DNA from 4 places in the Stenotrophomonas sp. STEN022 genome. Region 2 is predicted to be linked to each of the others. Evidence: predicted binding sites of a transcription regulator. Region 2 holds the regulator's gene; each other region holds the start of a gene.
The links. The regulator FliA, encoded in region 2, starts transcription of late flagellar genes. The targets are predictions, from matches to a motif close to TAAAGTTTNNCNNNCNNNGGCCGATAA.
Positions count from the first base shown of each region.

Region 1: the regulator FliA is predicted to act here: its motif matches at 5,227-5,253, upstream of ACVOMF_RS04080 (methyl-accepting chemotaxis protein).
Region 3: the regulator FliA is predicted to act here: its motif matches at 5,707-5,733, upstream of motA (flagellar motor stator protein MotA).
Region 4: the regulator FliA is predicted to act here: its motif matches at 2,334-2,360, upstream of ACVOMF_RS05550 (HDOD domain-containing protein).

Region 1 is NZ_JBRREG010000011.1:5,775-13,423, reverse strand. It holds gene clpA (ATP-dependent Clp protease ATP-binding subunit ClpA) at 1-1,717, opposite strand, end outside; gene clpS (ATP-dependent Clp protease adapter ClpS) at 2,045-2,365, opposite strand; gene ACVOMF_RS04100 (hypothetical protein) at 2,470-2,946, shown strand; gene ACVOMF_RS04095 (NUDIX hydrolase) at 2,949-3,413, shown strand; gene mnmA (tRNA 2-thiouridine(34) synthase MnmA) at 3,410-4,531, shown strand; gene hflD (high frequency lysogenization protein HflD) at 4,541-5,155, shown strand; gene ACVOMF_RS04080 (methyl-accepting chemotaxis protein) at 5,282-6,481, shown strand; gene ACVOMF_RS04075 (hypothetical protein) at 6,559-6,810, shown strand; gene ACVOMF_RS04070 (bifunctional diguanylate cyclase/phosphodiesterase) at 7,244-7,649, opposite strand, start outside.
Region 2 is NZ_JBRREG010000130.1:228-7,876, reverse strand. It holds gene ACVOMF_RS19190 (ParA family protein) at 1-19, opposite strand, end outside; gene motD (flagellar motor protein MotD) at 19-969, opposite strand; gene ACVOMF_RS19180 (flagellar motor protein) at 970-1,710, opposite strand; gene ACVOMF_RS19175 (chemotaxis protein CheA) at 1,951-3,813, opposite strand; gene ACVOMF_RS19170 (protein phosphatase CheZ) at 3,817-4,437, opposite strand; gene cheY (chemotaxis response regulator CheY) at 4,437-4,829, opposite strand; gene ACVOMF_RS19160 (RNA polymerase sigma factor FliA) at 4,843-5,592, opposite strand; gene ACVOMF_RS19155 (MinD/ParA family ATP-binding protein) at 5,589-6,473, opposite strand; partial or broken gene ACVOMF_RS19150 (AAA family ATPase) at 6,460-7,649, opposite strand, start outside.
Region 3 is NZ_JBRREG010000065.1:12,077-19,725, forward strand. It holds gene ACVOMF_RS13850 (Na+/H+ antiporter) at 112-1,758, shown strand; gene ACVOMF_RS13855 (DUF3297 family protein) at 1,914-2,162, opposite strand; gene ACVOMF_RS13860 (DUF6630 family protein) at 2,292-2,834, shown strand; gene ACVOMF_RS13865 (DUF4031 domain-containing protein) at 3,019-3,294, opposite strand; gene ACVOMF_RS13870 (hypothetical protein) at 3,309-3,791, opposite strand; gene motB (flagellar motor protein MotB) at 3,859-4,812, opposite strand; gene motA (flagellar motor stator protein MotA) at 4,823-5,677, opposite strand; gene msrB (peptide-methionine (R)-S-oxide reductase MsrB) at 5,873-6,340, opposite strand; gene ACVOMF_RS13890 (classical arabinogalactan protein 4) at 6,464-6,865, shown strand; gene ACVOMF_RS13895 (winged helix-turn-helix transcriptional regulator) at 6,992-7,471, opposite strand; gene ACVOMF_RS13900 (D-amino acid dehydrogenase) at 7,622-7,649, shown strand, end outside.
Region 4 is NZ_JBRREG010000016.1:46,115-53,763, reverse strand. It holds gene ACVOMF_RS05555 (phospholipase D family protein) at 1-1,153, shown strand, start outside; gene ACVOMF_RS05550 (HDOD domain-containing protein) at 1,237-2,295, opposite strand; gene ACVOMF_RS05545 (hypothetical protein) at 2,414-2,572, opposite strand; gene ACVOMF_RS05540 (hypothetical protein) at 2,632-2,814, opposite strand; gene ACVOMF_RS05535 (hypothetical protein) at 2,815-3,126, opposite strand; gene ACVOMF_RS05530 (IclR family transcriptional regulator) at 3,210-4,004, shown strand; gene ACVOMF_RS05525 (hypothetical protein) at 4,149-4,439, opposite strand; gene ACVOMF_RS05520 (carboxylesterase family protein) at 4,548-5,351, shown strand; gene ACVOMF_RS05515 (bifunctional diguanylate cyclase/phosphodiesterase) at 5,676-7,649, shown strand, end outside.

The sequences.
Region 1 (7,649 bases), on a different contig from region 2:
GCGCCTTCTCCACCTCGTCCAGCAGCAGCACGCAGTGCGGTGTCTTGACGATTTTCTCGGTCAGCAGGCCGCCCTGGTCGAAGCCGACATAGCCCGGAGGCGCACCGATCAGACGGCTGACCGAATGCGGCTCCATGTACTCGGACATGTCAAAACGCACCAGCTCGATACCCAGCTGCAAGGCCAGCTGACGCGTCACTTCGGTCTTGCCGACGCCAGTCGGGCCGGCGAACAGGAAGTTGCCGATCGGCTTGTCCGGACTGGCGAGGCCGGAACGCGACAGCTTGATCGCCGAGGCCAGTGATTCGATGCCCTGGTCCTGGCCGAAGATCACCATCTTCAGGTTGCGCTCCAGATGCTGCAGCACATCCTTGTCGGTGGCGGTTACCTGCTTGGCCGGGATCCGCGCCATCTTGGCCACGATGGTCTCGATTTCCTCGACGTCGATACGCTCCTTGCGCTGCCCTTCCGGCAACAAGCGCTGGCGCGCACCGGCCTCATCGATCACGTCGATGGCCTTGTCCGGCAGCAGGCGATCAGCGATGTGCTTGACCGACAGGTCCACTGCCGCCTGCAAGGCGTCATCGGCATAACTCACGCTGTGGTGCGCTTCGTATTTCGGCCGCAGCCCCTTGAGGATCTCGTAGGTCTCGCCAACGGTGGGCTCGACGATGTCGATCTTCTGGAAGCGCCGCGCCAAGGCGCGATCCTTCTCGAAGATGCCACGGTATTCCTGGAAGGTGGTCGAGCCGATGCAGCGCAGTTCGCCCGAGGCCAGTGCCGGCTTGATCAGGTTGGACGCATCCATGGTGCCGCCAGACGCCGAACCGGCACCGATAATGGTGTGGATTTCGTCGATGAACAGCACCGAGTTGGGGATCTTCTTCAGCGCGGTGATCACGCCTTTCAGGCGCTTCTCAAAGTCACCGCGGTACTTGGTGCCAGCCACCAGTGCACCAAGATCCAGCGAATAGATCACCGCATCGGCGAGCACGTCCGGCACCTCGCCATCGACAATGCGCTTGGCCAGACCTTCGGCGATGGCAGTCTTGCCGACGCCAGCTTCGCCCACATACAGCGGGTTGTTCTTGCGGCGGCGGCACAGCACCTGGATGGTGCGCTCGATCTCATCGCGGCGCCCAACCAGCGGATCGATCCGCCCTGCCTTGGCCTGCTCGTTGAGATTGCTGGCGAACTCGGCCAGGGAATCTCCCTTGCCTTCACCATCACCACCCTCGGCCCTGCCCTCGCCCTCAAGCGGGGACGACATTTCCGGGTCATCGCCACTCTTGCCCACGCCGTGGGACAGGTAATTGACCACATCCAACCGGGTCACGTCCTGCTGGTTGAGATAATAGACCGCGTGCGACTCTTTCTCGCCGAAGATCGCGACCAACACATTGGCGCCGGTGACTTCCTTCTTGCCGGAGGACTGTACGTGGTACACGGCCCGCTGCAGCACCCGCTGGAAGCCCAGTGTCGGCTGGGTGTCGCGACCATCGTCCTCCGCCAGCAACGAGACCGAGGCATTGATCGCCTTCTCCAGCTCCCGACCCAGGCGCTCCAGGTCCGCGCCACAGGCCTTGAGTACGGCCTGCGCCGACGCATTCTCCAACAACGCCAACAGTAGATGTTCAACCGTCATGTACTCATGACGGGCTTCTCGGGCGCGCTTGTAGCACTGACCAATGGTCTGCTCGAGGTCTTTACTGAACATAAGGCACTCCGGTTGCGGTTGGAGACAATATGCGGCCTAGCGACGATTTTTCCAGCACCGTAATGACGAAGATGTAGACAACTTGCCTGCAATCTCGCCAAACCGCCCGTACGCGTGAATCCTGCATTCAGTTTCGACGAAAGAACAGGGGGTCGGGGGCGGATTGCGGGCATCAAGCGAAACGCTTCGTTCCGCCAACTCCCACTCCAGCGCCCTCGCACACCTACAGTCAGTTCTACAGCAGGCCAGCGACCACTGCGGAACCAATGCTGATAACCATGCCGCATGGGCAAAAAGCAGACCGCACGATCAGCGCCCCAGGCAGGCTCAGGCCCGCTCCATCGTGCACATCAACGGATGCTGGTTCATCCGCGAGAACTCGTTGACCTGGGCAACCTTGGTCTCGGCAACTTCGCGGGTATACACACCACAGATGCCGCGGCCGCGGGTATGGACGTGCAGCATCACCTGGGTGGCCTTGTCCATATCCATGGAAAAGAAGCTCTGCAGCACGGTCACCACGAAGTCCATCGGGGTGTAATCGTCATTTAGCAGCATCACCTGGTACTGCGGCGGGGGCGCAACCTCGGGCTTGCCGGGGGCTACCAGCAGGCCGTGTTCGCTGTCGTGTTGGGTCTTCTGGGACATCTGTCGATTATAGCCGTTCCAGGTGGCTGTCTTTTGACCATTGGACGCAGGCCCCCTCGCCCCCGCACAATTTACCGGCTAACCATCCATTCCTTGGGGAAAACATGAAGAAGTCTGTACTCAGCATCGCCTTGCTGGCCCTTGCCACGGCTGCCACCGGAAGCGCCTTTGCCGGTGAGCCGGACCGTGCGGTCGGCCGCGTGCTTGATACGCTCAAGTACAAGTACGAAGTGGACAGCGATGGCGACTACCAGCTGGTCTTTGAAATGGATGACGACCGTACCCAGCTGGTGTACGTGCGCTCCAATGTCGAGACCTACGGCAGCCATCACGTCCGCGAAATCTGGTCGCCGGGCTACAAGTCCGATGGTCCGCAGTTTCCGGCACTGGTTGCCAACCGTTTGCTGGAAGACTCCAACGATTCCAAGCTGGGGGGCTGGGTAAAGCAGGGCGAAATTGCGATGTTCGTGGTCAAGGTTGATGCCGATGCCAGCGCCGAGGTGATTTCCGATGCCATCGACGCCGCCGCCAAGAGCGCCGATGCGATCGAACTGGAAATGACGTCCAAGGACGAGTACTGAGCGTGAATGCTTTGCAGTCCCAGCGATGGGCGCCACATGTGACCGTGGCTACCGTGGTCTCCCGCGCAGGGCAACTGCTGCTGGTAGAGGAAGAAAAGAACGGCCGGCGGGTATTGAACCAACCGGCCGGCCATCTCGAGCCAGGCGAAAGCCTGCTCGAGGCGGCCGTACGTGAAACCCGCGAAGAAACCGGCTGGGAGGTGCGCCTGACCGGTTTCATCGGCAGTTATCAGTGGACGGCTGCCGATGGCACGCCGTTCCTGCGCTTTGCCTTCGCCGCCGAGCCGCTGCAGCATCACCCGGAGCAGGCACTGGACGCCGGCATCGTGCAGGCGCTGTGGATGAGCCCGGTTGCATTGCAGGCCGACATGGCGCGACTGCGTAGCCCGCTGGTCTGGCATACGATCTCCGACTGGCTGGCCGGGCAGCGTTACCCGCTTTCGATCGTGCGACAGGTGGCACCGTGAGTAATCCAAATATAGTGGTGGGCGTTTCCGGCGGCGTGGATTCGTCGGTGGCCGCACTCACCCTGGTCCAGCAAGGCCTGGATGTCGCCGGATTGTTCATGCAGAACTGGGCGGACGATGGCAGCGGTCATTGCCGTGCAGAGGACGATCGCCGCGACGCGGTGGCGGTCTGTGGGCGGCTCGACATTCCGTTCCACTTCCGCGATTTCTCCGACGAATACTGGCAGGGCGTGTTCGAGCACTTCCTGGCCGAATATGCGGCTGGCCGCACGCCCAACCCGGATGTGCTGTGCAACCGCGAGGTCAAGTTCAAGCACTTCCTGGACGCCGCGCGCGAGCTGGGCGCCGAGCGCATCGCCACCGGCCACTATGCCCAGGTCGACCACTCCGGCGGCCGCTGGCGCCTGCTGCGCGGCGCCGATCGCGGCAAGGACCAGAGCTACTTCCTGCACCAATTGGGCCAGACCCAGTTGGCAGCTACCCTGTTCCCGATCGGCCATATGGAGAAGAGCGAGCTGCGCCGCATCGCCCGCGATGCCGGCTTGCCCACCCATGCCAAGAAAGACTCCACCGGCATCTGCTTCATCGGCGAGCGCGATTTCCGCGAATTCCTTGGCCAGTACCTGCCGGCCCGCGAAGGCGAGATCCACGACCCCGATGGCCAGGTGATCGCCCGCCACCCCGGCGTGTTCTATTTCACCCTGGGCCAGCGCGAAGGCCTGAACATCGGCGGCGTGCGTGGGCGCCCGGCGGCGCCGTGGTTCGTGGTCGGCAAGGACGTGGCCCGCAATATCCTGTACGTCGACCAAGGCCATGACAGCCCCTGGTTGCAGTCCAACTGGCTGCGCAGCGAAACCATGCACTGGATTGCCGGCACCCCACCCGCCCGTGAATTCGAGTGCACCGCGCAGACCCGCTACCGCCAACCCGACGAAGCCTGCACCGTGAAGGTGCGTGATGACGGTACGCTGGACGTGTATTTCGCACGCCCGCAACGGGCCGTCACCCCCGGCCAGTCGCTGGTGCTGTACGACGGCATGGAGTGCCTGGGCGGCGCGGTGATCGCGGCGACCGATGCACCTTTGGAGCGCCGCTTGGCCGCCCCTGTTTCCCTTTGAGAGATGACCATGACTTTTTCCATCGATGACCGCGTACTTGCCCTTGCCGGCATCGCCCAGGCCTTGCAGCAGGTGCGCCGCATCGCAGAAACCGGCCATTCGGAGAGCGCCGTGGTGCGTACCGCAATGGACAGCGTAATGCGTATTGATGCCAGCTCGCCCGCTGCCGTGTACGGCAGTGCCACCCAGGTTGAGCCTGGCCTGCGCCTGCTGCGCGACTACTTCCGCAACCAGGGCAAGGACGATCTGCTGCCGCGGCTCGCCCTGTCGGTGATGCAGCTGGAACGCCGCTTCGTGCGTGAAGGCGCCACGGTCGACAAGGTAGAAGCCGGCATCGAGCGCGCCGCCAACATCGCCCGCGACCGCAGCGACAGCTGCCACCCGGACGTATTGAGTGCGATGGGCGCGCTGTATGCGGACACCATCAGCCAGCTCAAGCCGAAGATCATGGTGCAGGGCAACCCGCACTATCTGGGCCAGGCAATGGTGGTGTCAGAGATCCGTGCGCTGCTGCTGGCCGCGGTGCGCTCGGCAGTGCTTTGGCGCCAGCTGGGCGGCGCGTACTGGGATTTCCTGTTCTCGCGCAAAGCCATGCTCGAAGCCATCGAGCGCCGCCTGCGCTGATTTCCAAGGCCCGCAATTGCATGGGTTGCGGGCCTGCATCGCAAAACCTCCCGGGATTCACGCCAGTGGGCTAAAGACACCCTGCCCACTGCCGATACTGCATTCGTGACTCTCCCGAGAACGTCCATGTATTCACGTATTGCAATCCGTTTGGCAGCCCCGCTTGTCCTCACCCTTCTGGTTGTGGTCGCTGCCGCCCTGTCCTGGCCCTCCGCGGCCCTGTGGGCGATCCTGACCACCATGGTGCTGAGCTGGCTGGTGTTTGCCTGGTGGAGCGTGCATTCGCAAAGCCAGCGCTCGCCTGAGCACGCCAAGGTACTGAAAGAGCAGGACCAGCTGCTCAACGAGCTGCGCAGCTTCGTCAGCAACGAAATCGATGGCTCGCGCAGCGAGATCGAGCGCGCCCGTGAGCTGATCCGGCAGGCCGTCGGTGGCCTCGGCGGCAGCTTCGATGCGATGAGCCGCAAGTCGCGCCAGCAGAGTCAGGCGTTGGCCCGCATCGTTGACCGCGCCGGTGATGAAGGTGGCGGTGGCAATGGCGGTGTCGACGTCGCCCGTTTCGCCCAGAATGCCAGCTACCAGATGGAACAGCTGGTGGAAGCACTTGAGCAGGTCAGCGGCCAGAGCAGCAACACCGTGCAGCACATCGACCAGATGGCGCAGCATCTGGACGGCATCTTCGCCCTGCTCGAAGACGTCAAGTCAATTGCCGACCAGACCAACCTGCTGGCCTTGAATGCCGCCATTGAAGCGGCGCGTGCCGGCGAAGCCGGTCGTGGCTTCGCCGTGGTGGCCGACGAGGTGCGCAACCTCTCCGAGCGCTCGACCACCTTCAACGAGCAGATCCGCAAGTTGGCGCACAGCTCCAAGGATGCGATTGCGAAGGTGCGTGAAACCGTCACCCACATGGCCTCGCGCGACATGGACCGGTCCCGCGAAGCACGCCACGAAGCCGCCTCGATGCTGGACAGCGTGGCCGCCATCAATGCCTCGCTGGGCGACGGCATGCGCGAGATCTCCGAATGCGGCCGCGCCATCGACGGCAGCGTCGCCGAAGCCGTGCGCGCCCTGCAGTTCGAAGACATCGCCACCCAGGCCCTGGGCGGCGTGCACACCCATCTTGATCGCCTTGGCGCGATCAACCGCGAAGCCGTGGCGCTGCAGGAACTGCTGCACCGCAACGGCGGCGTGTTCGATGGCGAGATGGTCAGCGCGCTGCAGCGTACCGGCAACCGCCTGCGCGAAATGCGCGTGGAATGGGAACGCCCGCCGCACAAGCCGGTTTCCCAGCAGAGCATGGGCGCAGGCACGGTAGAGCTGTTCTGAACTCGCACTGCTCCATCCTTGCATCCGAGCCCCGGCCCCTGGCCGGGGCTTTGCTGTTGCTGCGACCGCGCTGATATATGCTGATACCCCGCTCCACCGCCAACAGCAACGCCGAGCCAGCATCGCAGGCTGATGACGCCATGCTTCCATCACCTACCGCCAACGGCAGTACGTTGAGCCGGCGCGAACAACTTGCGCGGCTTGAACAGCGCGCACAGCAAGAGCTGCTGGAGTTGCGTGCACTGCGCGATCAAGTCCAGTGCCCTGGCCATGCCGCAGACTCAGATTGGCTGACAAGCTGCATCGACTGGGACCTGTCCGTTCCCTAAGCCCCCCTCGTGGTGCGCTGCGCATAGCCTGGCTCCATGTACGCGCACTGCCGTTTTGTGGGAGCGGCGTCAGCCGCGAAGCAACGACATCATCAGATGAAGGCCTGTCAGCATTGCCGGCTTCGCGGCTTGCGCCGCCCCCAAGATGCAATGAACAACCTGAGCTGGATCAGTGCAAGGCATCGGAGAGCTGGTGCTCTGCAGCCTTTGCCGTCGCGCCGCAATCTGTCCTTGGTGCGTTGCGCTTGGCTGGGCCACGCCCAGCCTTTTAATAGCCGCGAAGCACCGACGTCGCCAGATGAAGTCCTGTCAGCAACACCAGCTTCGTGGATGACGCCGCTCCCATATCCAAGCAGAAATGTATTCAGAAATACAAACAAAGAGCCCGGTTGCGGATCAGGCAACCGGGCTCTTTGCTTTCTCTCGCCGACGATCAGTGGGTTGCGCTGATCGTCGTGATCGTTCCAAGGTTCGGCAATTCAAGTAGCTCGCCAGGGCCGCTGCGCAGCCACTGCACCATCTCGCGTGGTCGCAGTGGTCGCGAGAACAGGTAACCCTGCAGTTCGTCGCAGCCCTGCTGGATCAACATCGTCGCTTCGGCTGGGGTTTCCACGCCTTCAGCCACCACCAGCATGCCCAGTGCATGCCCCAGATGCACGATGGCCTGGGTGACCTCGGCGGTGCCGGCATCGTGCAGCATGCCCTGCACGAAGCTACGGTCGATCTTCAGACGCTGCACTGGAAAACGGTTCAGGTAGTGCAGGTTGGAGAAACCGGTACCGAAGTCGTCAACGGCAAGCGGAATGCCGTGCTGTTCAAAGACATCAAAACACTGGCGC
Region 2 (7,649 bases):
CTATGGCCCAGATGCGCATCATTGGACTCCTTCGATGACCGCCGGTACCGCGCTGCGAATGGCACCTGCGGCAGAGGTGCCGCCGTTGTCGTCCTCATCGCTGGTACTGGCTGTGGTGTTACCGGCAGCCGGCAGATCGGCTGCCGCTGCCGAATCGGCGAGGATGATCACCATCACCCGCCGGTTGCGGTTGCGCCCTTCGGGCGCATCGTTGCTTTCGCGTGGACGGAACTGGCCGTAACCGACCATCGCCAGTCGTTGCGGCTGCACGCCATGGTCGGCGAACAGGTGCACCACGCTGGCGGCACGTGCGGCCGACAGTTCCCAGTTGGATGGGAACTGCGCGGTGGCGATCGGCAGATTGTCGGTGTGACCTTCGACGCGCACGCCGTTGGGCGCATCGAGCAGAACATCGGCCAGGGTGCCGAGCGTGTTGCGAGCGCTGGCGTCCAGGGCTGCCGAACCAGTGGTGAAGAGGATGTCGCTGTTGATCTCGACCTCGATCCACAGCTCGGTGCGACGCACGGTGATGACGCCCTGCTTGACCAGCGGCGCCAGCGACTGGCTGAGGCGGTCGGCGATCTGGTTGAGCTGGCGCTCGGCGCGCTGCAGCTGTTCCTGATTGTGTGCCGACACAGGCATGCGCATATGCGATGCCATCGACGGCAACTGGGTTGGGTCTGCCAGTGCGCCACCAGTCATGCTAGGTGCACTGATTACCGAGGGCGAGTCGTAGCCGCCGCCCTGCAACTGCTTGTTGCCCACCTGCACCTGGCTGATGGTGCGCGGCGCGCCGCCAAAGGCGGTGGTCAAGGCGTCGGCCATGACCCGATACTTTCCTTCGTTCAAGGATGAGATGGCGTACATCACCACGAAGAAGGCGAGCAGCAGCGTCATCAGGTCGGCATAGGGGATGGCCCATGCTTCGTGGTTGGCGTGCTCTTCGTGGTGCTTGCGACGGGCCATGATTCAGTTCACGAAGCCAGCCAGGCTGTTCTCGATATTGCGCGGGTTCTCGCCCTGGGCAATGGCGATCAGGCCTTCGATGATCATTTCACGCTCACGGCAACTGCTGGCGATCACGCCCTTGAGCTTGGCCGACACAGGCAGGAACAGCAGGTTGGCCGAGGCGATGCCATAGATGGTCGCGGTGAACGCGGCAGCGATGCCGTGGCCGAGTTTGCTCGGGTCGGCCAGGTTTTTCATGACCGCGATCAGGCCAAGCACGGCGCCGATGATGCCCAGGGTTGGGGCATAGATGCCCATACCTTCGAATACCTTGGTGGCGGCCAGATCCTGTTGCTCCTGACTGCCGAGTTCGATTTCCAGCATGTGGCGGATGGTGTCCGGCTCGACGCCATCGACCACCAGCTGCAGGCCCTTGCGGATGAACGGATCGTCCTGCAGCTCGACCTGCGGTTCCAGGCCGAGCAGGCCCTGACGGCGGGCGATATTGCTCCAGTCCACGATCTGCTGGACCAGCGCGCGACGGTCGCTGGCAGGTGGGCGGATCACCCAACGCACGATCTTGAAGGCGTGCTTGAACACGGCCGGCGAGGTGTGCAGCAGGATTGCTGCCAGGGTGCCGACGATGACGATCACAAACGCAGCAGGTGACCACAGCGAGGACAGGCCGGCGCCCTTGAGGATACTGCCGCCCACCAGGGAGGCGAGGGCGAGGAAGAGTCCAATGATGCTGAGTCGGTCCATGGTGCGTATATCGGCCTCGTTGTAGCGGTCTTGAATCAATGAGCGGTGCAGCTGTTGTTGCTGTAGCTGTTGTTAGCCCCTCTCCCGCCTGCGGGAGAGGGGTTGGGGTGAGGGCAGCTCTGGCTTTGAAAGCTGGAAGCACCCCTCACCCGCCCCGTCTTCGCGGGGCCGCCCTCTCCCGCAGGCGGGAGAGGGGACTAGCAGGATCGCGAGATTGCAGGCGGCTTGCGTCTGCATTGCTTACCCCTGCACTCCACGCAGCCCATCCACATCCAGAATCAGTGCCATGCGCCCATCGCCAATCAGAGTCGCGCCGGCATAGCCGTTCAAGCCGCGCAGTGCACGTGGCAACGGTTTGATCACCACTTCCTCGCGGCCGCGTACCTGGTCCACCACCAGCCCGAAGCGGGCTTCGCCCATCTGCAGCACGACGATGGTCAGCAGCGTCGACGGTGCCGGGGTGATGCCCAGCCATTGACGCAGGTCCAGCAGGGCCAAGGTGTGGGATTTGCGGTCCAGCACCGCGCGACCATCAAACCAACCCAGCGAGGTGGCCGGTGCGTGCAGCACCTCCATCACGCGGGCCAAAGGCAGGGCGTAGACGTCCTCGCCAGCTTGCACCAGCAGGGTCGGCAGGATCGCCAGGGTCAGCGGTACGCGGATCAGGAAGCGGCTGCCACGGCCCAGCTCGGACTGGATCTGGATCTGGCCGCTGAGCTCGCGGATACGCGACTGCACCACGTCCATGCCGACGCCGCGGCCGGAAATATCGGTGACTTCCTGCTTGGTCGAGAAACCGGGCAGGAATACCAGGTGCAGGCACTCTTCGCTGCTCAGGCGGGCGGCGGCTTCCGGGTCGAGCAGGCCCTTGTCGCGGGCCTTGGCGCGCAGGCGCTCCGGGTCGATGCCGGCGCCATCGTCCTGCACTTCGATGCTGACGTAGTCGCCTTCCTGCTGTGCGGACAGGCGCACCCGGCCCATGCGCGGCTTGCCTTGGGCTTCGCGCAGTTCCGGCGATTCGACGCCATGATCAATGGCGTTGCGCACCAGGTGCACCAGCGGGTCGGCCAGTGCTTCGACCAGGTTGCGGTCCAGTTCGGTATCGGCGCCGATCAACTCCAGATCGACTTCCTTCTGCAGTGAGCGGGCAACGTCGCGGGCAACCTTGGGGAAGCGCGAGAACACCTTGCCGACCGGCTGCATGCGGGTGCGCATCACCGCCGATTGCAGGCGCGCGGTGGCGATGTCCAGGGTGGAGACTGCACGGTCGAGCTCTTCGTCCTTGAGGCGCATGCGCAAGGTCTTGAGCCGGTTGCGGGCCAGCACCAGTTCGCCGATCAGGTTGACGATGGCATCCAGCCGCTTGGTGTCCACGCGCACGGTGTGCTCGGGCTCGGCAGCCTTCGCGGCGCCTGGTTTGGCTGCGCCTGCTGCAGGGCGAGCGGGTGCGGCGGGTGCCGCGGCCGGCTTGGGCTTGGGCGCAGCAGGAATCGCCTGCACAGCGACAGCGCCAGGAGCAGCACCGCCATGCAGCTTGTCCAGCAAGGCTTCGAACTCGTCTTCGTCGATCAGGTCGTCGCCGGGCTTTGCCGCAGCGATCGGCTGGGCACCGGGCGTACCGCTGCCATGCAGTTCGTTGAGCAGGGCTTCGAACTCGTCTTCGCTGATCAGGTCGCTGTCACCCGCCGGCGCAGCGACCGGCTGCGCGGCTGCGATGACTGGCGCGGCGCCAACATCGAACTGCGCGATCAGTGCAGCAGGTGCATGCTCCGGTTCGGTGCCCGAAGACACGGCGTCGAGCATGGCCTGCAGCCAATCCAGCGACTGCTGGGCGGCGTCGAAATGATGCGCCAGCAGTTCGGCCTTGCCGGCCCGCGCCATGCCCAGGGTTTCCTCGGCGGCGTGGCACAACTCCACCATCGGGTGGATCGCCAGAAAACCGGCGCCACCTTTCAGTGTGTGGAAACCACGGAATACGGCGTTGAGCTGGTCGCTGTCGTGCGGTGCCTGCTCCAGCGTCACCAGCTGCTCGCCGAGGCGATCCAGGATTTCCTGCGCTTCGAGGATGAAGTCGGCGGCGATGTCGTCGGCAAAAGCGCTCATGGCTTACAGCCCCAGGTCCGAGAGCAGGTCGTCTGCGTCCACCTGTGACACGGCATGGCGGTCCAGGCCATTGACGGCGGGGCCAGCCAGGCCCTGGTTGCGGGCTTCTTCTTCCGGCGGCGGCAGGCCGAGCGCGCCAAAACCTTCATGCACGCGACGGACGATGCCGACGACGCGGCGGATGATCTGTCCGGTCAGGTCCTGGTAGCTCTGGGTCAGGGCTACTTCGGTGAGGTTGTGGCGGATGCGTTCGAGGATTTCGCCCTGTTCGGCATTCAGCCCGTCCGCACGCAAGCGCTCGGTCAGCGCGCGGCATTCTTCGGCCAGATCGAGCGTGCGATGGGTGGCCTGCTCGGTCATCTGCACCACGTGGTCCAGGCGCGCGCAGGCATCATCCAGCTCACCCGCTTCGCTGGGCACGCTGGGTAGTTCGCCCAGCGCCTGGCCCAGTTCGCGTGCAAGCCGGCCCAGTCCGGACATCATCGGCTGCGTGCGCAGGGCGGCGAGTGCGTCGATTTCCCGGCGCCAGCCAGCCTCATCGCCACTCTCCAATGCTGCCAGTGCGTCCTGCAGGCGCTGCACAAGGGCCGATTTGTCGCTCAATGCTTCCCCGGGCTGGTTCATCAGGCGCTCGCTGCCAGGCGTTCGAAGATCTTGCCGAGCTTCTCTTCCAGCGTCTGCGCGGTGAACGGCTTGATGATGTAGCCGTTCACGCCGCTCTGTGCGGCCTCGATGATCTGCTCGCGCTTGGCCTCGGCGGTAACCATCAGTACCGGCAAGGTCTTGAGCTTGGCATCGTTGCGGATGGCCTTGAGCAGCTCGATGCCGGTCATCACCGGCATGTTCCAGTCGGTGACGACGAAATCGAACGACTGCGTCTGCAGCATCGACAGCGCGGCATGCCCGTCCTCGGCTTCGGCGGTATTGGTGAAGCCCAGATCGCCGAGCAGGTTCTTGACGATGCGACGCATCGTCGAGAAGTCGTCAACGATCAGGATGCGCATGTTCTTGTTCAAAAGGCTTTCCTCTTCATGGTTCTTCGAGCCCGGCGTCGGCCGCCTCGAAAATCTTCAGTCGGCTACGCAGGCGCAGCGTGGCCTGACCGTGGATCTGACAGACGCGGGATTCGCTGACGCCCAATACCGCGCCGATTTCTTTCAGGTTCAATTCCTGCTCGTAGTACAGCGACAGCACCAGTTGCTCGCGCTCGGGCAATTGGCCGATGGCCTTGCCGAGCTCGGCGCCGAACTGGCTGCGCTCCAGCACCTGCTGCGGGTTGGGGCCGCCGGTGCTGGGGGTGTCCAGCTCACCCTGGTCTTCGATGCGTGATTCCAGGCTCAAGACCTGGCCACGCGAGGCGTCTTCGACCAAGCGCATGTATTCGGGCAGCGGCAGCTCCATCGCTTCGGCCACTTCACTGGCGCTGGCCGCACGGCCGCTGCTCTGCTCAAGGCGGCGGATGGTGGCAGCGGCATCGCGGGCGCGGCGGTGCACCGAGCGCGGCACCCAGTCGCCACGGCGGATCTCGTCGATCATCGAGCCGCGGATGCGGATCGATGCGTAGGTTTCAAACGAAGCGCCCTGTTCGGCGTCATAGCTGCGCGAGGCCTCGATCAGGCCCATCATGCCGGCCTGGATCAGGTCATCGACCTCGACGCTGGCGGGCAGGCGCGCGGCCAGGTGGTGGGCGATGCGGCGTACCAGGTCGGCGTGGCGGGCAATGCAGTCATTGGCCGCGTTGCGCTGGACCTCACGGTATTGGGCGGCTGCATTGTTCATGCCTTCACCTTCTGCTGGATGATGCGTTCCAGGAAGAACTCAACGCCGCCGCGCGGGGCGGTTGGGGCTTGCCAGCGCGCGGTGCGGCGGGCGATTTCGTTGATGGCCAGCGAGGCCGGCGCGGAAGGGTAGAGCTTGACCACCGGCTGCTGGCGTTGCACCGACAGGCGCAGCCAGTCGTCCTGCGGCACGCAGCCCAGGTAGTTCAGGGAGACATCGATCAGGAACTTCTCGCAGACCCGCACCAGCTTTTCGTACAGGGCGCGGCCTTCGTTCGGGTCGCGCACCATGTTGGCGACGACCTGGATGCGATCCACGCCGCGCTCGCGCGAGAGCACCTTGATCAGTGCGTAGGCATCGGTGATCGAGGCCGGTTCGTCGCAGACCACCACCACGGTGTCCTGGGCGGCCTGGCAGAAGGTCAGTACGCTGTCGGTGATGCCGGCGGCGGTGTCGATGATCATCACATCGAGCTCGCGTTCCAGCTCGGAGAACACATTGACCAGGCCAACGTGCTCGGCAGGCTGCAGCTCAGCCATGTGTCGGCGGCCCGAGGCGGCGGGCACGACCAGCACGCCGTTCGGGCCTTCGATGATGACTTCTTCCAGCGTGGCGCGGCCGGCGACCAGATCGGCCAGGGTGTGCTTGGGCTGCAGGCCGAGCACCACGTCGATGTTGGCCAGGCCCAGGTCGGCGTCGAGCAGCAGGGTACGTTTGCCCATGCCTGCCAGTGCCACGGCCAGATTGGCCGAGACATTGGTTTTACCTACACCACCCTTGCCGCCAGTGACCGCGATGGTGCGTACCGGGCCGGCGGGTTCGTGCCGGGTTGCCGACAGCGGGAAGGTGTTGGTCAGCTTGGCGTACTCACGCGACTGCATTGTTCAACTCCGTGTTGCAGGGCATATCGGCCGCGCGGCGCAAATCTTCAAGGCGGAGTACAAGATTTGCGGCAGAGGCCCGATAAAGGTCTTCCGGGACGTCCTGGCCGTCGGTCACCCAGGTGATCGGCAGGCGGTGATCGACCGCCACCGACAGGGCAGAACCGAAGCGGCCGGTCTCGTCCAGCTTGGTCAGCACCACGCCCTGCGGGTTGGCGGCGCTGAAGCGGCGCACCACTTCGTCCATGTCCTGGAAGGCGGTATTGGCCGGCAGCACCAGCAGGGTGCGGATCTGGCCGGCGGCGCGCAGCCACTGCAGCTGGGCGGTGAGGGCGCGGTCGCGCTGGCCCAGGCCGGCGGTGTCGATCAGCACCAGTTTGTAGTCGGCCAGCTTCTGCAGCAGCTGATTGAGGTCGGTGCCGCTATTGGCCTCGTGCACGGCGATGCCGAGCTGGCGGCCGAAGCCGTACAACTGCTCGCGGGCGCCGATGCGCTGGGTATCGGTGGTGACCAGGGCCACGTCGCGGGCGGCATGGGCTTCGGCGAAACGGGAGGCCAGCTTGGCGATGGTGGTGGTCTTGCCGGCGCCGGTGGGGCCGACCAGGGCGATCACGCCGCCGGTTTCCATCGGGTCGACCGGGGCGATCGGCAGCTTCTTGGAGATCAGCCCCAGCATCAGGCCGCGGGCGCGGCTGGGGTCGATGTCGGCCGGGATCTGGGTGGCGACGTCGCGGGCCAGGCCGGCGTCGAAACCGTATTCGTCCATCAGGTCGAGTGCATTGGCGCGCACCGCGCTGCCGCGCAGGCGCTCATCGGTGAAGCGGTTCATCTCGCGCTCGATCAGGTGGCGCATGCCGGCCACTTCCTGGCGCAGCTGGCTGAGCTGCTCGTCGTCGCGGGCGATGATCACCGGGCCGGTGGTGATCGGGTTGACCGGGGCAGTGCTGGCGACCGCTGCTGGTGCGGTGGTTTCGATGGTGATGACCGGGGCTTCAGCTGATGGCGGCGCTGCGAACGCAGCGATTGGTGCAGCGATCTGCTCGATTGCAGGTGCCACAGCGGCAACGGCGAGGACCGGCACAGCAGGAATTGCAGGGATCGCCACAGCGGCAGCCGGTTGCAGCGGGGCCAGCTCCGGCTCAGGCATCGGCGGATCGATGACGAAGCGTGCGCGCT
Region 3 (7,649 bases), on a different contig from region 2:
GGCGCACATCGACGACAGCACCGCCTGATTGCTGTGGTAATTTCCCGGTATTCATCCGCCACTGCCAGTGTCGGCAGCCTGCTGTCGTGGTAGTGAATCCGTGGAACGGGCATGCACACGATTGAAGTAGTTCTGGCAATGCTGGTGGCGGTTGTCGCCAGTGGCTATCTGGTAAGAATCCTCCCCTTCTCATTGCCGTTGCCCTTGGTGCAGATCGGCTTGGGTGCGCTGATTGCAGGCGTGTTCAATCGCGGCCATGCGCTTGAGCCGGACATGTTCTTCCTGCTGTTCCTGCCGCCGCTGCTGTTCCTGGATGGTTGGCGCATTCCCAAACAGGGCCTTTTCCGCGACAAGGGCGCGATCCTGGAGCTGGCGTTCGGGTTGGTGGTGTTCACCGTGCTTGGTGCCGGCCTGCTGATCCACTGGATGATTCCATCGATGCCGCTGGCGGTGGCGTTCGCACTGGCGGCCATCATCTCGCCGACCGATCCGGTGGCGGTCAGCGCGATTGCCTCACGCGTGCCGATTCCCAAGCGACTGATGCACATCCTGGAAGGCGAGTCGCTGTTGAACGACGCCTCCGGCCTGGTCTGCTTCCGCTTTGCGGTGGCGGCGGTTATGACTGGATCGTTCTCGCTGGCACAGGCGTCACTGACCTTCCTGTGGGTGGCCTTCGCCGGCCTGGCAATTGGCGTGGCGGTGACCTGGAGCGTGTCCACCTTCCAGCGCTGGTTGTGGCGCAGCTTCGGTGAGGAGCCGGGCGCGGCGCTGCTGGTCAACCTTCTTATTCCGTTCGCCGCCTACCTGCTGGCAGAAGAGCTGCATGCATCGGGCATCCTCGCCGCAGTCGCCGCCGGCGTGACCATGAGCTACGTGGAGCTGACCGGCCGCATCAGCGGCAGCATGCGCGTGCAGCGCAACGCGGTGTGGAACATGGTGCAGTTCAGCTTCAACGGCATCATCTTCGTGCTGCTGGGCGAGCAACTGCCGGGCATTGTCGAGCGCGCGATCGAGACCATGTCGGTGACTGGCCATCACAGCGCGTGGTGGCTGCTGGTCTATGTGCTGGCGATCAATGCCGTGCTGGTGGTGCTGCGACTGGTCTGGGTATGGCTGTCGCTGCGCTGGAACCTGCTGCGGGCGCGGATGCGTGGCGAGAAAGAAACCACCAGTACCTCGTGGCGGGTGGTGCTGGCGATGTCGGTGGCCGGCGTGCGCGGCGCGATCACCTTGGCTGGCGTGTTGACCCTGCCGTTGATGATTCCCGGTGGCGAGCCATTCCCGGCACGTGATCTGGTGATCTTCCTGGCGGCGGCGGTGATCCTGGTGTCGCTGGTCGGCGCCAGCTTGATGCTGCCGCGCCTGCTCAAGGGCTTGGAGCTGCCCAAGGACGACGATAGCCGGCGCGAGGAGGATCTGGCCCGCAGGGTATCGTCCAAGGCGGCTCTGGCAGCGGTAGAGAAGGCGCGACAGGCCTTGGTCGAAGGCCAATCCACCAGTTCCGTGCAGCTGCTCAACGACGCCGCGGCGCGGGTGAGCCTGCTGTACCAACGCAATCTGGAGAAGGGCCAAGGCCCGGATGAAGACCCGGAGAAAGTGCGGCGCATGGAGCAGGCCTATCGCAGCCTGCGTAGCGCCGGCTTGAATGCCGAGCGCGAGGAGCTGTTCCGGCTGACCCGGCGCGGACAGGTATCGGATGAGATCGCGCGCAAGCTGATCCGCAATCTGGATCTGCTGGAGACCAGGCAGAGGGATTGAGGGTGGTTGTTTTTGGTTCGCTTGTTAGAAGCTTCCCCTCACCCCAACCCCTCTCCCGTGAACGGGAGAGGGGCTGAAGCTGGATCGCTTGCGCTCTGAAAGCCCCTCTCCCGCGGGCGGGAGAGGGGTTGGGGTGAGGGCAGGCTCTTAAGCTCTTAAGCGTTCTTTAACTCAAGAAAATACGGCTCAACCGTACCCTTGATCTTCAGCGTCATCGGGTTGCCACGGCGGTCGCGGGCCTTGCCGGCCTGTACGCGGATCCAGCCTTCCTGCACGGAATACTCTTCCACGTCATCACGCTCGATGCCGTTGAAACGCACGCCGACGCCGCGCTGCAGCGCTTCGGCATTGTGGAACGGGCTCTGCGGGTTGACCGCCAGATGATCGGGAGGGGTATCGCTCATATCAATGCTTCAGTGAAGGCCACCGTGGCCCTCTTCGGGGCGCAAGGATAACCGCTGTGGCGTGCCAAGGCTTTCGCTGGCACGCCGCTGGCGGCAAAATGCGCGCCATTACGTAGTGGAAACAGCACCATGCCTGACAACAGCGCCGATTACGAAGACTCCGATGAACTGCGCCCGGATTTTGACGAAGACGACCATCCGGCGCGGGTCTGGAACCTGCTGTGGCTGATCAATCCCGGCGATGAAGACGCGGCGCTGCAGCAGTTCGACGCCTGGCGCGAAGCACGCGCCGGTGCAGAGGACGACGCCAGCGATGAGCAATGGCTGTGGGACCTGAAGGACGCCATCGACTGGCGTTCAGGTTTCTATGTGGACTGGAAGGACACCGATTCCTTCGTCGCCGCAATGGACGAAATGGCCGCGCGCTGGAATCTGAACATTGCTTGGGGTGGTGACTTCGACGACGAAGATTTCACCGACGACCTCGACGTACCGATGCTGATGACCACCGCCCATGATCGCCTGCGCGAGCACGGCTACACGGTGTGGAACTGGAACACCGGTGGCGACGCCTACGCCGGCTGGGTGGCACTGAGCCGCGACGACGAAGCGATGCTGGCGCTGTGCTCGTTGCTGGGTGTTGAAGTGCGCCCGGGCAGCGACCCGTTCTAAGCCAGCAGCAACGGTAGAGCCGAGCCATGCTCGGCTGGGGCTGTACCGATAAACCAACATGTAGAGCCGAGCCATGCTCGGCAGAAGCGTTACCGGTAAACCCCTGCCGAGCATGGCTCGGCTCTACATGTTGGTTTATCGGTACAGCCCCAGCCGAGCATGGCTCGGCTCTACGGTGCATTCATCAGGGCTGGTACAACGCCCGCGCATTGGCAATCACCCGGCGCATCTGCGCACGATCGGTATGCCGCGATATCGCCTGCGCACCGAGCACGATGGCCTGCTCACGCAGCGGCGCTGGCACGTCGTAGTGCACGCCGCTGGGGCGGTTCTGGAAGGCCCTGCGTGGAATCCCGAGCTGCTGCGCCAGCGCATGCAGCTCGGGCAAGGTGTCGGCCATCAGATGCGCCCAGCGCTCACCGCGCCAGGGATGTACTGCATCGTCGATATAGACCGTCACGTTCGGCCTTGGACTCAGGCCTTGGACTTGTCGTCGTCAGCCGGGACTTCTTCGGCAATCGCGATGGTCTCTTCGGCGACGTCGTCAGCAGCTGCTTCAGTCGCTTCTTCGCCTTCGATGCCTTCAAACTCGGACACCAGGCCGGCCAGGTAGTCGTCGGCGGTCTTGCCCTCGTCGGCGGCCAGGTCGTCGATCATCTGCTGCAGCGCTGCGGAGTACTCCAGGGTGACCTTGCGGCCTTCCTTCTCCTGCACATTGGCCAGGTGCTTGAGCATGGCCAGCATCGGTACCGGGTTGTCGGCATTGCCCATGGTCTGGCCGCCGATGGCCAGCAGCCACTCATTGCCCTGCAGGCCGATGGCGGCCACGACCTGGCCTTCTTCGTTGACCAGCACGGCGTGGTTCTGCACCTGCTGCTGGGCGTTCAGACGGGCGAACGGGCGGCGCGGGGCCTGCTTCTTGCGCTTGTCGCGCTTGGCTTTGGAGAGCTTGGACATGGTGTTCGGCTAATAGGAAAAAGACGCCTATTGTAGGCGCAGCGGGCCCCTGCTGCCGGAACAGGGCTCAACCGGGGCCGTCGCTGATGTCATCAGCCGGGGCCGTAGCAGCGGCCGCCGGGACGACGGTGGCCACCGGTACCGGCAGGCTGTCGGCCTGGTTCAGTGCCGCCGCTTCGGCTTCCTGGCTCATCACCACGATGCTGATACGGCGATTGATCGGGTTCTGTGGATTGGCCTTGTCGAACAGTACCGAAGACGCCAATCCGACCACACGCGCGACCTTGGCCGGGTCCATGCCGCCTTCCAGCAGCGCCCGCCGCGCGGCATTGGCACGGTCCGCACTCAGCTCCCAGTTGCCGTAGCCGACCTGGGTGGAATAGGCGGTGGTGTCGGTATGGCCGGTGAGACTGATGTGATTGGGCACCTGGTTGATGTAGCGCGACAGCTCCACCAGGATCGTCTGCGTGTACGGCATCAGCCGCGCACTGCCGAGGTCGAACATCGGCCGGTTCTGCTTGTCCACGATCTGGATGCGCAGGCCTTCCGGGGTGATGTCGAGCAGCAGCTGATCCTTGAACGGCTCCAGCGCCTGGCTCTTGCTGATCGCTTCCTGCAACTCCTGCTTCAGTGCTTCCAGCCGCTGCTTGTCGCGCTCGCGCTCCTGTACCGGCGTGGGCACCGCTTCCTGCTGGTTCTGGAAGGGGTCATTGCTGTTGCCGCGCGAGACATCGGTGGCACCGCCCAGCTTGATCATCGAGGTGCTGGCACCGCCGGGGCCGGCCATGCCCGGAGCCGGCGTGCTGCTGGTGCCGCTCAAGGGGCTGGGGTTGCGGAAGTATTCGGATATCGCCGCGCGCTCGGGCTTGGTGGTGGCGGCCATCAGCCACAGCACCATGAAGAAAGCCATCATCGCAGTGACGAAGTCGGCGTAGGCTACCTTCCACGAACCGCCGTGGTGGCCGCCGCCCTGGACTTTCTTCACCCGGCGTACGATCACCGTGGGTTTGGTCTCGGTCATGGCGTGCGCCTTACTTGATCGACTTCAGGTGTTGCTCGAAATCGCTGAAGCCCGGGCGCAGTGCCGAGGGCACGGTCTTGCGGGCGAACTCCAGCGCGATCTTCGGGTTGTAGCCACGCAGGCAGGCCAGCAGCGCGGTTTTCACCGATTCGTAGATGCGTGCGTCCTGCTCGGCGCGTGCTTCCAACGCCGCTGCCAGCGGACCGACAAAGCCATAACCCAGCAGGATGCCGAGGAAGGTACCGACAAGCGCGCCAGCCACGTGCGCGCCCACTTCCTTGATGTCGCCACCGATCGAGCCCATGGTGATGACGATGCCCAGCACCGCGGCGACGATGCCGAAGCCGGGCAGGCCGTCGGCGACCTTGTTGAGCACGTGGGCCGGTTCCATTGCCTCGTGGTGGTGCTTTTCCAGCTCCAGTTCCAACAGCGGTTCCAGCTCATGCGGCTCGATGTTGGAGCCGATCATCAGCCGCAGGCAGTCGGTGATGAAGTCCAGCAGATGGTGGTCGGCCAGCACCTTCGGGTAGTTGGCGAATACCGCGCTGTCCTGCGGGTTCTCGACGTGTTCCTCCAGCGCCATGAAGCCTTCGCGACGCGCCTTGTTGAGCAGTTCATAGAGCAGGCTGAGCACGTCCAGATAGTCCTGCTGCTTGTACTGCGGGCCCTTGAACACGCTGAGCGTGGCCCGCAAGGTCTGCTTGACGGTCTTGAGCGGGGTGGCGATCAGGAACGCGCCGAACGAGGCGCCGCCGATGATCACCAGCTCGTAGGGCTGCCACAGCGCGCCCAGGCGGCCATGCGCACCAACGTAGCCGCCCAGGACAGCGAAAATGACAACGAGCAGGCCGACGATGATAAGCATGGGGGCAGACAAGGGGAGGGGATATCCCGTTGTCGGCCGTCAGCGGAAAATCTGTAGGCTGAGCACAGCAGCCCCTGTAGAGCCGAGCCATGCTCGGCTGAGACTCTACTGGTGATGCTTCTGCCGAGCATGGCTCGGCACTACACGGTAAGGCCTCAGCCGAACATGGCTCGGCACCACAGGAGGTGCGCTTGCTTACGCTGCGGGCTGCGCTTCGGCTCCACCACGCTGCAGCGGGTCCGGGTACGGCTGGCCGTTCTCGACAAAGCCCAGCGACACCGAATTCAAGCAATGCCGTTCAAAGGTCGGCGGCGGGCCGTCCGGGAATACATGGCCGAGGTGGCTGCCGCAGCGTGCGCAGACGATCTCGGTACGGATCATGCCGTGGCTGATGTCGCGGATCTCGCGAACATGCGCTGGATCGAACGGCGCGAAGAAGCTGGGCCAACCGGTGCCCGAGTCGAACTTGGTGCTGGAACGGAACAGCGGTAGCGCACACAGGCGGCAGCAGTACACGCCATCACGCTTGTTATCCAGGAACACGCCGCAGAACGGCGCCTCGGTGCCGTGATGCAGCAGCACGCGCTGTTCCTCGCTGCTGAGCCCGGCGATCAGGGCATCACGTTCGGCGTTGCTGGGAGGGGTTAGATCGAAGGCGGTCATGGCGCTGCATCCGTGGGACAGATATCAATGGTAGGGGCGGGCACGGGGCAGTCCAAGCGCGCATTCATGGCGGCGCAAGCTGTGCCGGCGCATGCTCGGCTGGTGGAAGAACGGGAGATGCCGATGAAACGGATGACGTATCTGACGTTGGCAGTGCTGGCGCTCGTGCCGTTGTTCGCACAGGCGCAATTGCAGCAGCCACCGTCACCCACCGCAACGCGTCCGGTGACGCTGCCACCGCCGTCGCGGCCGCCGGTGACGGTGCCATCCGACCAGCGGCAGGAGGAGGTGCGGCCGTTGCCGCCACGACCGGTCACCAAGCCCAAGCCGACACCGAAGGTGAAGCCGATCACTCAGCCGCCGCAGCCCGTGCGGCCGATCTATGACAGCAAGGGTCAGCCGGCGCCGCATATGCGCCAGACCAGCCCGGGTCGGGTATTGGACACCCGCACCAATCGTTACTACGACACCGTGCCCAGTGGCGTTGGGCAGCAGGTGGTGCCGCCGCCGGTCGGCACCCGCTGACCCATGTAGTGCCGAGCCATGCTCGGCAGGAGGCATTCCAAGCCAAAGCTAAAAGCGACCCCTCCCCAACCCTCCCCTTGGCCTGCGGCCAAAGGGAGGGTGCGTAGTGCCGAGCACGGCTCGGCATTACTCTGCTATTGGCAGGCACAGGGTTTCTTTTACTTCTTCCATCACGATGTAGCTTTTGGATTCGCGGACGTGCGGCAAGGTCAGCAGGGTGCTGCCCAGCAGCTTGCGGTAGGAGGCCATTTCGTTGATGCGTGCCTTGAGCAGGTAATCGAAATCACCGGACATCAAATGGCACTCCAGCACGTTGGGCAGCTTCAGCGCCGCGCGCCGGAACTCTTCGAAGATGTCGCCGGATTTGTAGGCCAGGCTGATCTCCACGAACACCAGCAGGCTGGCTTTGACCGAGGCGGGGTCCAGGCGCGCGTAGTAGCCGGTGATCACGCCTTCTCGCTCCAGCCGGCGCACGCGCTCGGTGCAGGGCGTGGTCGACAGGCCGACGCGCTCGCCCAGCTCGGTGAAGGAGATGCGCCCCTCCTGCTGCAGGATGCGCAGGATCTTGCGGTCGATCTTGTCCAGTTCGCGGCTGCGGGTGGCCATGGTGGCTCTGCTTATGATGAACGAAACAGGAAATTACCCTGATCTGTCATATCAATACAGCTAAAAACACTGGTTGACCCTGAATATACTGCGCCGTTCCTAGCCCCTGCCATCCCGTGCGCAGGGAATGATGTGGTCCGGAGAATGAAAATGCGTGTTCTGGTGCTTGGCAGCGGTG
Region 4 (7,649 bases), on a different contig from region 2:
CCCGCAGATGCTGGCGCTGGACCAGCATCCCAACATCGAGATCCGCCTGTACAACCCCTTCCGCAACCGCGACGGTCTGTGGCGATTGGTCGAGATGGTGCAGCGGGTTTTCAGCATCAACCACCGCATGCACAACAAGGCGTGGATCGCTGACGGCCGCGTTGCCATCGTTGGCGGCCGCAATATCGGCGCCGAATATTTCGACGCCCGACCGGACGTGAACTTCCGCGATCTGGATCTGCTGCTGGCCGGCCCGGTCGCCAACGATGCCAGCAGCATCTTCGACGACTTCTGGAACAGCGACGCGGTGGTTCCGATCGCCGCCCTGCATCAAAGCACCGACCAGCAGATGGCCAACTTCATCAGCCAGGCCGAGCTGGACGCACGCCAACAGGAAGCCGCGCCCTACCTGCAGCGAGTACGCGCTCACCTCACCGATGCCTATCTCAGCAAGCAGTTGGACCTGCATTGGACCGACGGCGTAAGGATCCGCTCCGACCCGCCACGCAAGCCCAGTGGCGGCGACAGCAGCCAATGGCTGGTCACCCGGCTGGTCGAGGTGCTGAGCAGCGCCAAACACAAATCACTGCTGATCTCGCCCTACTTCGTGCCCGGTGCGGTTGGCACCAAGGGTCTGATCCAGCAGGCCGAGAACGGCGTGCAGGTTGGCATCATCACCAATTCGCTGGCAGCCAACGACGTGCCCGCCGTGCACAGCGGCTATATGCACTACCGGCGCCCGTTGCTGGCCGGCGGCGTGCAGCTGTACGAACTCAAAGCCCGTGGCCACATCGAGAAGGCATCCACCTTCGGCAGCAGCGGTGCCAGCCTGCACACCAAGGCCTTCGTGGTGGACGATCGCCGCGGCTTCGTCGGCTCGTTCAACCTCGACCCGCGCTCGGCCTACCTCAATACCGAAATGGGCGCACTGTTCGATGACCCGATACTGGCCGCACGCCTGCGCGAGGAATACCTGCGCCTGTCCAGTGCTGAGTTGAGTTACTGGGTGTATCTCAACAAGGATCACGAGCTGCGCTGGTTGGACCGTGCCAGCACGCCGCCGATCAGCCTGCGCACAGAACCGGACACCGGACTGATGCAGCGCGCCAGCACCCAGGTGATCAGCTGGTTGCCACTGGAGTCGCAGCTCTAGCCCGAGCAGTCGACATTGCGGGGCGATGCCCTACCAGACATCCGGGCACAGACACGGCGCGCCGTATCCCGGCGCTGCCCGCCTCACTCCAATGTGCCGTCTGCCTGCGTCATTCGCTTCCACAACCATGCCGCCACGTGTTCGGGCATTTGGCTGGCGAGCGCCGCATTGGCCTCCACCTCGCTCATCAGGCCCTGCGCATGCAGCATCGCTGCGCTCGCGGCCAGCTGCCCGATCTGCAGCGAACGTGCCAAACCAGCAGCAGCGGGCGCGTTCACCTGCTTGAGCGCCTGCACGATCGGCGCTGACAACTTCCAATGCCCGGCAATCCGCACCGCGGTCGGTGCGCTGCAACGCTCCAATACTTCCAACAAGGTGCCCGGCTCACGTACCCGCAGCGGCGGCCGCGCCAGCACATCGGCGGCGGCCTGCATTGCCATTGCCGCGCTCAGGCCCAGCAGTAGACCAGCCAGCTGGGCAGCGAAGCCATCCTCGCGTTCCACGCTGCGCGCGTGGTCGGCAGCAGCCAGCGATACCCGCAAGGTGTACTCCCAGAGCAAGCGCGAGAACTCCGCGTCAACGCCGCTGGCCGACTCCATGACCGGCTGCACCAACGCGGCGGAAATGATCTGACGGATACCATCGTTGCCGATCAGCGTCACTGCCCGCTCGATGCTTTGGATGTCCTGCCGTTGCAGGCGATACAGGGAACTGTTGGCGATACGCAACAGCGTTGCCGCCAGTACCGCATCACTACCAATAATGCGGGCGATGGAGCGCGACGAGGCAGTACTGTCATTCACACTCTGGATCAGCTGTGGCAGCAGGTTCGGCCGACGCGGCGTATAGCGCGAGGACATGTCCGCACGACTCAATGCCGCGATCACATCGTCCACCACCGCCCGCTGTACGCGCAGCGCATCGGCAGGCGTATCGGCGGCGCCCAGCGCGCTGAGCAGAAAGCGACGCTGCAGATCATCAACGCTGACGACGACCGCAGCATCCTCGACTGGCGCTGCGCCAGCCAACGGCGGCACACGGAGCCGCCGTTGCGGACGTGCAGCATCGCCATTGCGCCGCTGCCAGAGCCAAACCAAGCCTCCGGCAACTACTGCTGCAAACACCGCCGAGATAATCACCATGACAAGTACAAAATGGCCCACACGGAAAGCTGCCTTGTATATCGGCCAGCGCGCACATTTCTTTAGCCCGCTCCGCCTTGTACGCAGAAATGTGTATGCCACCGCTGCCACGCCGATTTCAACTTGTTCGCCGTTCCGGCGTTGCAGGAAGAACCCAAAAAACGGCGGCCACGACATATTCAACTAGAAATAAACAAATCGATAAAGCCAGCAGACCCTCATCATCGGCACCCGCCAACACAACACCAAATACCGGATTTCCGCGCATGGTCAGCACCCAGCCATCAGGCGTTGAGCAAACACAGACAACCCAAAAGAACGCCTCAGTTTCACTCGCTAAACAAAATTTAGATTCAACGGTTGAGCAGACCAAAATCCCGCCACTGCAATCAACAGACAGTTCGCATTGAGCATCAAATCTGTGAATAACAGCACACGCAAATGGCGATTTTCCTGATTGCCAGTACCTTTGACACTGCTATGTTCAATTACAGCTTCTGCAATGACATTCAGTTTCAATCATAAAACCTCAACCTCTCCAGCCGCAGGCACGAAAGCAACATGAGCCTGAGAACCAATTACACACAACCAAAAATACGGAATGAACACCTCCACGCGACCAAGCTGGCCGATAAATCGGTCGGCAGCTTCGAGGTCAATGACGCCTGATTTTTTCAAAGAAAATTCCTGTCTCAACGCAATCACGCCGAGACTGACCCAGTACCAGGCGAGCAAATACGCGCCTACCGAAACGCAAGCTTCATACAAAAGCACACGCATCCCGCAACGATCGCAATACCTCACCGACATCGACAGCATTGCGATGGACAAGTGGTCAGCCCTTTCGTACCCCGTCAGCGGGCAGAACCTGCCCGCCAATGACGGCTTTGTCTTCAACTAGAGGGAGGACGGATATGTCGACGCCCCAAGCAACACCGGCAAAAGAACCCAATCGCTACATGGTGCCGGCATTGGAGAGAGGCCTGAACATGTTGCTGCTGTTTGGACGGCAACGTGGCGAACTGAGCTTCACCCAGGTCTGTCAGCGCACCGGCATGCCCAAGGCCTCGGTCTACCGTGCCGTACAGACGCTGGAACAGATGCGCTTCCTGGATCGCAACAGCGCAAGTGGTGGCTACAACCTCGGCATCAGCATTCTGCGTCTTGGCTTTGACTATCTGTCATCGATGGACATCGTGCAGATCGGGCAACCCGTCATTCAACGGTTACGTGACACCACCAGCCACTCAGCCCAGCTGAGCGTGCTGGACGGACGCGAAGTCGTCTATGTTGCCCATGCCAGCGCCATCGGCGAACTCCCTTCAGGCGTCAGCGTCGGCGCACGCCGACCCGCACATTGCACCGCGACTGGTCGCGTGCTGTTGATGGCGATGCCCGAGCAGGAATTGAGTTCGCTGTACCCGGAACCGGCATTTGCACTCACCTCCGAACAGGGGCCAAAAACACCAAATGAGCTGTTCGAGCTGCTGGGTGACGACAGTGCGCGCGGCCATGCCATCAGCGAATCGTTCTACCAACCCGGAGTCTCGACCGTGGCCTACCCGTTGCGTGACGGTGACGGCAACGTACTGGCCTCGATCAGCATCATGGTCCCGCGTTCGGTATTGCCAGCAGATATGAAAGCATCGCTGAGCGCACAGGTAGGGAAAGCCGCGCGCGAGATCGAAGGCTTCCTGCAGGCGTCATGAGCACCTTCCAGCACATCCCCTGTGCCATCTGCTGATGCCGGAAACGTCGGCCGCCGCGATTGCTTGGCCCTACGTCTCCAGCTCAGCTGCCAGCGCGCGGCTGAGCTGGGACCATCAGCGCGGATCAATCCGCCGGGGGATGCCTCACTTTTCCTGCTTGTGCAGACGCACGCCCATCGGGCCTTGCAAAGAGCCATCCTCATTGATGGTGAAATCGACCGACTCTGCTTCGGTGCCTGGCACTGCAACCTTCAGCATATTGCCATCGCGGGCATAGCGGGTCTGCTGCGATTTTCCCAGCATTTCAACCGTTACCTTGCCATCGGAATCAAAGGTATAACTCAGCGTTCCCACGTCATCGTTCCAGGTGCCGCTCAGGCCCTGGCTGCAGGCGGCCAACAAAGTTGCCATCGCAACGATCAGCAGTTTTTTCATCCACAACTCCCAGTAACAGCGCAGACCGCCACAGCGGTGTATCCGCAAGCATTCTGGCACACGCAAAATCACGCTAGGCTGGCGGCTTCTGCCATGGAGCCGGACGCAATGGGTCGCATTCTGCTGTCGCTATGTCTACTGGGTATGCTCATGGGCTGCAACAGCCTGCCCTCAACCACCAACAACGCACCGGCCACGGGGCAGTTCGTCGCACGACAGCTCGAATTCGAGGGCCGCCAATTCCGTTACCAGGTGTTTGTGCCCGCCACTACCGCCACCTCGCCTGGCGCGCGGCCACTGGTGCTGTTCCTGCACGGCTCCGGCGAGCGCGGCGATGACGGACTCAAACCTACCTTGGCCGGGATTGGTCCCTGGCTCACCCAGAACATGGACACCTTCCCGGCACTGGTGGTGTTCCCGCAGGTTCCTGAGGGTGAAGAATGGCGTGGCCGCAACGCACGCATGGCGTTGGCGGTCCTGGACGCGGCCAGCAAGGAGTTCGCCGCCGATCCACGACGCATCTATCTGACCGGCATCTCGATGGGTGGCTATGGCAGCTGGGAGCTGGCCCTGACCCGGCCCAGCCAATTCGCCGCAATGGTGCCGATCTGCGGCGCACTTAGAGCGCCGCGTGCAGACCGGCCCGGACTGATGGTCGACCAGGTGGCCAATGCTGCCGACCCCTATCACAGCGCCGTCAGCCGCCTGCGCGATGTACCCACCTGGATATTCCACGGCGCCCTCGATGCGCTGGTGCCGACCACCGACGATCGCGCAATCGCCGCTGCCAGCCAGCAGTTGGGGGCAGGCTTCCGCTACACCGAGTACCCGGATGTCCAGCACAACGCCTGGGATCCCACCTATCGCAACCCGGCAATGTGGGAATGGATGTGGAGCCAGAAGCGCCCCTGACAGTGGAATCAATATCGCTTGCCAGAAGGACCACGAATGACTCCATCTGCGCCGTTTGCTGCCTTGGCAGACGACGCGGGAACCCTGGTAGTCGACGCGATGCGATAGCGTGACCGCAATCACGCATCGAATGCTGCCGCCTACACCCGCCCTGCACGGCTTGAATTGGACAGTGGGGACCAGTACTCAGCCCTCCCTTCTGGCTCCAGCCGTACTTTCCAACCGTACCGGGTTCGTGCCATAACAGCGCCACCCCGCCCGCGGCAGCCACTTGGGGGCGGCTGCCAACTGCACTACGCCGCAACGGCAACCGGAGACTGAGGCTTGGCAACTACCGCATCGGCAGCGCTTGAGCAGTTGCCGCGTACCCGTGGTCTCCACTCCCGACTGCATCTGTTGATCCTTGCCACCCTGCTGCCGCTGCTGGTGATCGGTGCCTTCGCCGTCTGGAACGCTGCCCGCGACTACCGCCACAGCTCCGAGCAACGCCTGCAGGAAACCGCCACCGCACTGGCACGCGGGGTCGATCAAGGCATCGAAGACAACGTCAACCAGCTGCGTCTATTGTCATTGCTGGCACCGCAACTGCAGGAAACCGCCCCGGAGCTGCGGGCATGGGCACGCGAAAATCCGGACATCCGGCTGATCCAGGACAACAGCGAGCAGGCCCGTACGTTGCCGCCGGGCTTGCTGGACGACGCCCGCCGCGAAGACAAGGTAAAGGTCTCGGACCTGTTCACCAACGCCATCACCAATACCCCGGAAGTGGCCATCGCCCTGCCTTTCGGCGATGCCGACAATGTCCGTGTGCTGACCATGGTGCAACCCTCCAATCGCCTGATCGCCAGCATCATGGGTACCGGGAACGACCAACAACTGCTGGCTGCGGTGGTCGACAACAATGGCGTCATCGCTGCGCGATCACTGTCACCGGAACGTTACATCGGCAAGCAGGTGCCCGACTGGAGGGTGCTGCAACGCAGCGGCGGCAAGCAAGGGCTGTTCGATGCCAGCAGCAACGAGGGCACGCCGGTGATCTTCGCCTTCCACAGGCTGCAGGCGGCGCCGGGCTGGACCTTGGTGGTTGGAGAACCACAACAGAGCTTCCAGGCCCGTTGGCAACAACCGCTGCTGGGGATCATTTTCGGCGGCATCGTCGCTGCGGTGATCGCCCTGCTCTGGGCCAACGCCGTTGCCCGCAGCATCCTGCTGCCGATCCGGGCTTTGGCCCAGCGCAGTCACAGCGTCGCCGACAATGTCGCCACCCTGCCCGACCCGCACCCCTCCCGCATCCGCGAAGTTCGCAGCCTGCAGAGCAGCCTCAGCGGCACCGTCGATGCATTGAAGAAGAGCGCCGATGAAGCGCGCGACCTGGCCCGTGACCTCAAAGCCAGTGAGCAGCGTTACCGCGCCGTCGCCGAAGCCGGCGCACTGGTGCTTTGGCAATCTGACCGCAATGGAACGGTGCTCTCGGCCACCGGTTGGCGCGAGCTGACCGGGCAACCCGATGACCATGCACTGGGCAAAGGCTGGTTGCGACGGGTCAACGAAGACGACCTGCCACAGATAGAGATCGCACTGGAGCAGAGTTTCACCGCCACCAACGCCGCCTCACTGGACGTGGAGTTCCGCGTGCTTGACCTGGACGGCAAGTGGCGCTGGCTGCGCGCACGCGGCGCCCGCATCGGCCACAGCCTGAGCAGTTGGGCCGGCGTGCTGGAGGACGTGGACGCGCGGCGCCAGGCACAGGCGCGTATTGCCTACCTGGCACAGCACGATCCGCTCACCTCGCTGCCAAATCGCAACATGTTGTTCGAGAAGCTCGACCAGGCCCTGATCGCCGCACGCCGCGGCCACCACAGTGCCCTGCTGCTGCTCGACCTGGACCGTTTCAAGGAGGTCAATGACAGCCTCGGCCATCCCACCGGCGACCGACTGCTGCAGGAAGTCGCCCAGCGCATCCTCGGCTGCGTACGCGGCAACGACCTGGTCGCACGACTGGGCGGCGACGAATTCGCCATCCTGATGGCACCCGAGAGCCGCGCGCCCGAGGCAGCATTGTCCTTGGCTGCACGGTTGGTGGAGGAACTGGGCCGCAGCGTCGAACTGGAGAACCACCAGTTCGCGATCAGCACCAGCGTCGGCATCGTCCTTATCGACAACCAAGCCAACGCCGCCGACACCTTGATGCGCAATGCCGATCTCGCGCTGTACCGGGCCAAGGACGAAGGCCGAGGCTGCTATCGCTTCTTCGAGGCGGAGATGGACACCCGCATGCAGCGCCGCCGGCAACTGGAG